DNA from 2 places in the Bradyrhizobium australafricanum genome. Region 2 is predicted to be linked to the other one. Evidence: predicted binding sites of a transcription regulator. Region 2 holds the regulator's gene; the other holds the start of a gene.
The links. Region 2 encodes LexA, which represses DNA repair genes until DNA is damaged. Its sites were predicted from a motif close to TGTTCNNNNTGTGTTCNG; they were not measured.

Region 1 (3,210 bases), on a different contig from region 2:
TCTGCTGCGCGTTCAGCGCCTCCGGCACCGTCTCGAACCATTCGCCGGTGCGCTTGACCGAGAGCTCGGAGATCTCGCCGATATGCTTGCCGCCGATCTTGACGCACAGCGCCTCCGGCTTCAGCCGATGGCCGTTGCAGCCTTCGCAGGGCACGTCGGAGAAATACTTGCCGAGCTCCTCGCGCGCCCACTCGCTCTCGGTTTCGCGGTAGCGGCGGTTGATGTTGGTGATGACGCCCTCGAACGGCTTCTTGGTGTCGTAGGAGCGGACGCCGTCCTCATAGGAGAACTTGATCTCGTCGTCGCCGGAGCCGTGCAGCAGCGCGTTCTGGACCTTCTTGGTGAGGTCCTTCCACTTGGTGTCGAGCGTGAACTTGTAGTGCTTGCCGAGCGCGGTCAGGGTCTGGATGTAGTAGGGCGAGGATGATTTCGCCCAGGGCGCGATCGCGCCCTTGCGCAAGGTCAGCTCCTTGTCGGGGATGACCAGGTCCTCGTCGATATGCTGCTCGACGCCGAGGCCGCCGCAGGCCGGACAGGCGCCATAGGGGTTGTTGAACGAGAACAGGCGCGGCTCGATCTCGGGGATCGTGAACCCGGAGACCGGGCAGGCGAACTTCTCCGAGAACAGGATGCGCTCGGGCCCGCTCTTGTCGTGGATCTTGGCGGTTTTCTTCTTGTCCTCTTTCTTGTCGTCCTGGGCGGCCGCCGCCGGCGCGTCGGCGTATTCAATCACGGCGAGGCCCTCGGCGAGCTTCAGCGCGGTCTCAAAGCTTTCCGCGAGGCGCTGGGCGAGGTCGGGACGCACCACGATGCGGTCGACCACGACGTCGATGTCGTGGGGGAATTTCTTGTCGAGCGCGGGCGCTTCGGACAGTTCGTAGAAGGTGCCGTCGATCTTGACGCGCTGAAAGCCCTTCTTGAGATACTCGGCGAGCTCCTTCTTGTACTCGCCCTTGCGACCGCGCACGACCGGCGCCAGCAGGTAGAGGCGAGTGCCTTCCGGCAGCGCCAGCACGCGATCGACCATCTGCGAGACGATCTGGCTCTCGATCGGCAGGCCGGTGGCTGGCGAATAGGGCACGCCGACGCGCGCCCAGAGCAGGCGCATGTAGTCGTAGATCTCGGTGACGGTGCCGACGGTGGAGCGCGGGTTCTTCGACGTGGTCTTCTGCTCGATCGAGATCGCCGGCGACAGGCCATCGATCTGGTCGACATCCGGCTTCTGCATCATCTCGAGGAACTGGCGCGCATAGGCCGACAGCGACTCGACGTAGCGGCGCTGGCCCTCGGCATAGATGGTGTCGAACGCGAGCGACGACTTGCCGGAGCCGGACAGGCCGGTGAACACCACGAGCTTGTCGCGGGGAATCTCGACGTCGATGTTCTTCAGATTGTGTTCGCGCGCGCCACGGATCGTGATGGCGCGCGATGAGGAGCCGGCGTTCTGTTGGCGCTTCGCCTTGAGCACTTCATCCATAGCGACAGTTCCGGGCGCATGCTTGGGCGCCTTTTGGGCGCGCATCGCCGGTGATGCCGGGACCTTGCGCCGATGGGGTGTGAAGGCTGGAACGTAGGAAGAACGGCCGACAATTTCCAGTGCTGAGTCGCGTCCATCAACGGATAGTTTGCCTGATGGCAGCAGCCGTCAGCAGCGCCGGTTCCGCTAGAGCCTTTCCCCCGTTCCGATGGAATCGGAACGGGGGCTCCAGATTCCTGCTTTGACGCGTTTTCCTTGCGCGAGCCGGAATCCGCTTCGCTCGACAACGCTCTTACGCAAAAAGGCCGGCGCGAGGCCGGCCTTTCGGTGCGATCTGATCGCAGATCAATCTTAGTACTTGGCGACGATCGGGCCGCCGAAGTGATAGTTCACGCCGAACTGGGCGCTGTGCAGCTCGAGTGTACCGGAGGGCACGCCGAAATAGTTCTCGCTGTCGAGGCTGCGATACAGGTATTCGCCCTTGATCGACCACTGCGGGGCGATGAAGGCCTCGACGCCGGCGCCGACGGTCCAGCCGGAGTGGAAGTTGCTCTGCGAGGCGGTCACGCCGAGCGCGGTGACGCTGACCTCATTGTTGGCCCAGGCGTAGCCGCCGGTGCCGTAGAACAGCACCTTGTCGACGGCAAAGCCGAAGCGGCCGCGCACGGTGCCGAGCGAGTCGATCTTGCTGCGGGCGGTGACGCCGAGCGCGGAGACCGACGCGTCGATGTCAGCGCCTGCAGCGTCGACCTCGAGGCCGTACACGATGTTGCCGGCCTGCCAGTTGTAGCCGATGGTGCCGCCGCCGAAGCCGCCTTCCATGCTCGGGGTGCCGGAGTTCTCGCTGGCGTAGCCGCCGAAGCCACCGACGTAGAAGCCGGTCCAGTTGTAGATCGCGGCCGGCGGCGGAGCCTTCACGTAAGGCGCGCGTGCCGCCATGTCGGCGGCCATTACCGGTGCAAAAGCGCTCAGTGCAAACATGCCGGCCGAGGCCAGCAAAACATTCCTGATTTTCAAAGTCCCAGTCCAATTTTCTTGTTGTCTCTTCAAAGATTTTGAAGAGAGCGTCACAGCAGTGTCGCGTGACGTGCTGGTGCTTCTACAGAGAAATGCCGGAACGTGTGTATCCGCGAAACCACAACGCACCGAAAACGGCCCCGGTGAGGTGCGCGTGCACACGCAACGAAAAAGCCGGCGCACAAACAGGCACAAACAAAAAGGCCGGCGGGAGGCCGGCCTTTCGTCTGGATCAATCGGCCTGGCGCGATCAATAGCGCGCGACGACCGGGCCACCCCACTTGTAGTTCACGCGGACGGTGACGAGGTCGACGTCCTGGCGATCGCGGATGGTGCTGTTCAGCGTGCCGTTGGGGGCGATCAGGTTGTAGGTCTTGTCCTGCATGAACAGGTGGTCGTATTCGATGCCCGCGGTCCAGTTCGGCGCGAAGCCGACTTCGATGCCGGCGCCGACGGTGCCGCCCCAGCGGGTGTCGCTGGCGCTACCGACCAGCACGCCGGTTGGGGTGAAGTAGGTGTTGAAGCGGTTGTCGGTCAGCGCCGCGCCGCCCTTGGCGTAGAGCAGCACGTTGTTGACGGCGTAACCGATCTGGCCGGTGAACAGGCCGAACGCGTCGATCTTGGACTGGTTGGTGAACAGGCCCGGGAAGATCGCGCTGTTGTTGCTGCCCTTCAGGTCAGCCCAGTCGCCCTGCGCTTCGAGGCCGAACACCCAG
Region 2 (3,210 bases):
AGACCGTCGACCTCGGCGTTGCCGCCGACACGGTGGAGGCGACCACGGCGGGCATCCGCCGGGCGCGCGAGGCCGGTGCCGATGTCCTGATCACGACAGGCGGCGCCTCGGTCGGCGACCACGATCTCGTCAAGCGGTCGCTGGAAGCCGAGGGCGTCGACATGACGTTCTGGCGGATTGCGATGCGGCCCGGCAAGCCGATGATGCATGGCCGGCTCGGCGCGATGCGGGTGATCGGCCTGCCCGGCAATCCGGTGTCGTCCTATGTCTGCGCCTTCCTGTTCCTGGTGCCGTTGATTCGGGCGCTGAGCGGCCGGAAAGTGATTCATCATCGCCGCACGAGCGCCCTGCTCGGCCGCGACCTCGCCGCCAACGACCAGCGCGAGGACTATCTGCGTGCACGGCTCGAAGCGCGCGAGGACGGCACGTTGATCGCAACGCCGGTGACGCAGCAGGACTCGTCGTTGCTCGGGAATCTCGCTGCGGCACGGGCACTTCTCGTGCGCCCGCCGTTCGCGGCGGCGGCCGTCGAAGGCAGCGAATGCGAGATCCTGACACTGCCCGAATAGGGTTTTCGCGCCCCGCCGATTGTGCGTTGCCCGACACGTTCACCGGAAATTAAGTGGTTGCGGAACACATATCGAACATATAGTGTCCGTTCATGATTTGTTTCTAGTACTGGTGTCTACAATCGGGAAGCCGCGTGGAAGCAGGTGCATCGAGCGCATGCTCATGAGGTCAGGCCCGGCCTGCAGGCCCCACCAGAAGAGTCTCGGAATCGAACGACGCTATCAACCGGGGGAATACTCGAGATGCTCACGCGCAAACAGTACGAACTACTGCGTTTCATCAATGAACGTCTGAAAGAGGCCGGCGTACCGCCCTCCTTCGACGAGATGAAGGATGCGCTCGACCTGCGCTCGAAGTCCGGTATCCACCGCCTGATCACTGCGCTGGAGGAGCGCGGCTTCATCCGCCGCCTGCCGAACCGCGCCCGCGCCATCGAGGTCATCAAGCTGCCCGAACTCTCGGCCGGCGGCGGCAACGGTCGCCGCGGCTTCACGCCCAGTGTCATCGAAGGCACCCTCGGCCGGCGCGCCAGCACGCCGCCAATTGCCGAGGACGACGGCAATCGTCCGGTCGCGGTCCCCGTGATGGGCCGGATCGCCGCCGGTACGCCGATCGAGGCGCTGCAGACCCGCAGCCACACCATCAGCGTGCCGCCCGACATGCTCGGCGCCGGCGAGCACTACGCGCTCGAGGTGCGCGGCGACTCGATGGTCGATGCCGGCATCCTCGACGGCGACATGGCGCTGATCCAGCGTAACGACGTCGCCAATACCGGCGACATCGTGGTGGCGCTGATCGACGAGGAGGAAGCCACCCTGAAGCGCTTCCGCCGCCGCGGCGCATCGATCGCGCTCGAGCCGGCCAACACCGCCTATGAAGTGCGCATCCTGCCGCCGAACCGGGTCCGCATCCAGGGCAAGCTGATCGGCCTTTATCGCAAATACTGAATTGCAAATACTTGCGGCGGCCGGGAACGAGCAACACGTCGGATCGTTCCTTGCATGATAGTGTAGCGTACGGCCTGCCCGATGCGCTCCGATACCTCTCGCGCAGCGTCGCGTGTTTGTGATCGGAGCGATCTCGGACCAGTCGTACAATCGCCCAGAAACGAGCAGACGCTCGTTCGCTATCGTCCACTCTGGTAGAGGCCCTAATGCCTCAAGGAGAGGCACGGGTCGCTACCTCGAAATGAGGAGCCATCCGATGTGTGACTATAGTCTGCACGCCGTGGCATCGCGCCCCGCCATTGTCGGAGAGACGCTGATCACGACGACGTTCCGCGGCACGTCGACCCGCGGCTTTGCTTCGGAGAATGACCCCACTGTCGCGGTCTGCATGCTGCCGGGCACCGAGCTCGTTTTCGCCGAGAACGTTCGCTACGACAGCCGCTGGATCTGGACCAAGACGCTGAACTATCGCGTCGGCGTGTTCAACGAAGTCGAGCCCGACGTGCCTGATCGGCATCATGACGCGGTCGAATTCCCCGACGGCAGCCATGTGCTGGTGACCCAGCTGGTCGAGGGACAGCGCGTTAGCGTGCTGCAATTGCCGGCGCTGCATCCGCCGGTCGAGCAGAAGCCGAAGGTTGTGGAGCGGCGGCCCTCCGCATTCGCAACGCTGTTTTTGGGTTGAGCGCATCGTCGCCGCGGAATGAGCTGTTCGGCGGCGGATGACCTAAGCAATTTCGGGCGACCCCGGACTCCCGCTTCCGGGGCGCAGAAGGAGATTTGCGTCGGCCGGCACCTTGGCGCATCATCGGGCACGGAGGACGTGCGCGGTGGTCGATAAGGTCACATGGCAAAAGGCTGGACGCGTCACGGAACCGGGCCGCTACATGTTCCGGTTCGGTTGGCTGACGGTAACGGCCGACGACCTGAAAGTCTGGGAGCAATTTCCCGAGGCTTCCTTCACCCTCGTCAAGAAGCCCGACGCCGGCCCCGACTCCGACGAATACCATCTCGGCCTGTTCGAGCTGCCGAGCGCGCCCTTGCCGGACCACGGCTAATCATCGCCCTGCAGATCGGTCTCGGCCGGCGTCGCATCCACCGCAGGCCGCGGCGCGGGGGCGCGTAGCGTCGTCTCGCTCTCGCCGTCGCCGGGAACCGCCGGCGACCACGGCCGGTCGATCCCGCCGGGCTTGACCGCATCGACGGCGTAGCCGTCCCTGCTCCGTCGCAGCACCAGCGCGCCGTGGCGGCGCAGCCGCTCGGCATCGATCACCGATGCCGCGCAGCCCTGCGGCGCCGGCCGCGTCGTCACGATCAGGCCTGCGCGCTCGCAGTCGTCCACCAGGGCCTCCGGCCGGGTCGCCAGCGCGACGAAGGCGCCGCCGGGTCCCTGGGTCACGCAGCCGCCGGCATCGCAGGAGACGCCCTCGCCGAGCGACGCATCGGTGGCGGTGCGCGCGTCGGCGTCCGCCGCCAGCCACTCCTTGACCAAAAATGCATCCTTGGCGCTGTGCATCAGATGCAGCCGTCCATCACCGCCACGCACCGCGACATTGCGGCCGTCGCCCGAGATCAGCACGTCCGGCTGCGGCACCCTGAGCGCCCAGACCGAGGCCACCAGCAGCAGCACCGCGCCTGACCAGCGCAGCGGCGTGCGCAGCAGCCCGAGCAGGATGATGCCGGCGCTCGCTGC

Region 1: the regulator LexA is predicted to act here: its motif matches at 1,565-1,582, upstream of uvrA (excinuclease ABC subunit UvrA).

Annotation. Positions count from the first base shown of each region.
Region 1 covers NZ_JAGKJL010000009.1:176,634-179,843, forward strand. The annotation lists gene uvrA (excinuclease ABC subunit UvrA) at 1-1,477, opposite strand, end outside; gene J6525_RS11280 (outer membrane protein) at 1,829-2,488, opposite strand; gene J6525_RS11285 (outer membrane protein) at 2,745-3,210, opposite strand, start outside.
Region 2 covers NZ_JAGKJL010000042.1:48,160-51,369, reverse strand. The annotation lists gene J6525_RS30735 (molybdopterin molybdotransferase MoeA) at 1-569, shown strand, start outside; gene lexA (transcriptional repressor LexA) at 813-1,517, shown strand; gene J6525_RS30725 (hypothetical protein) at 1,774-2,202, shown strand; gene J6525_RS30720 (hypothetical protein) at 2,348-2,575, shown strand; gene J6525_RS30715 (ComEC/Rec2 family competence protein) at 2,572-3,210, opposite strand, start outside.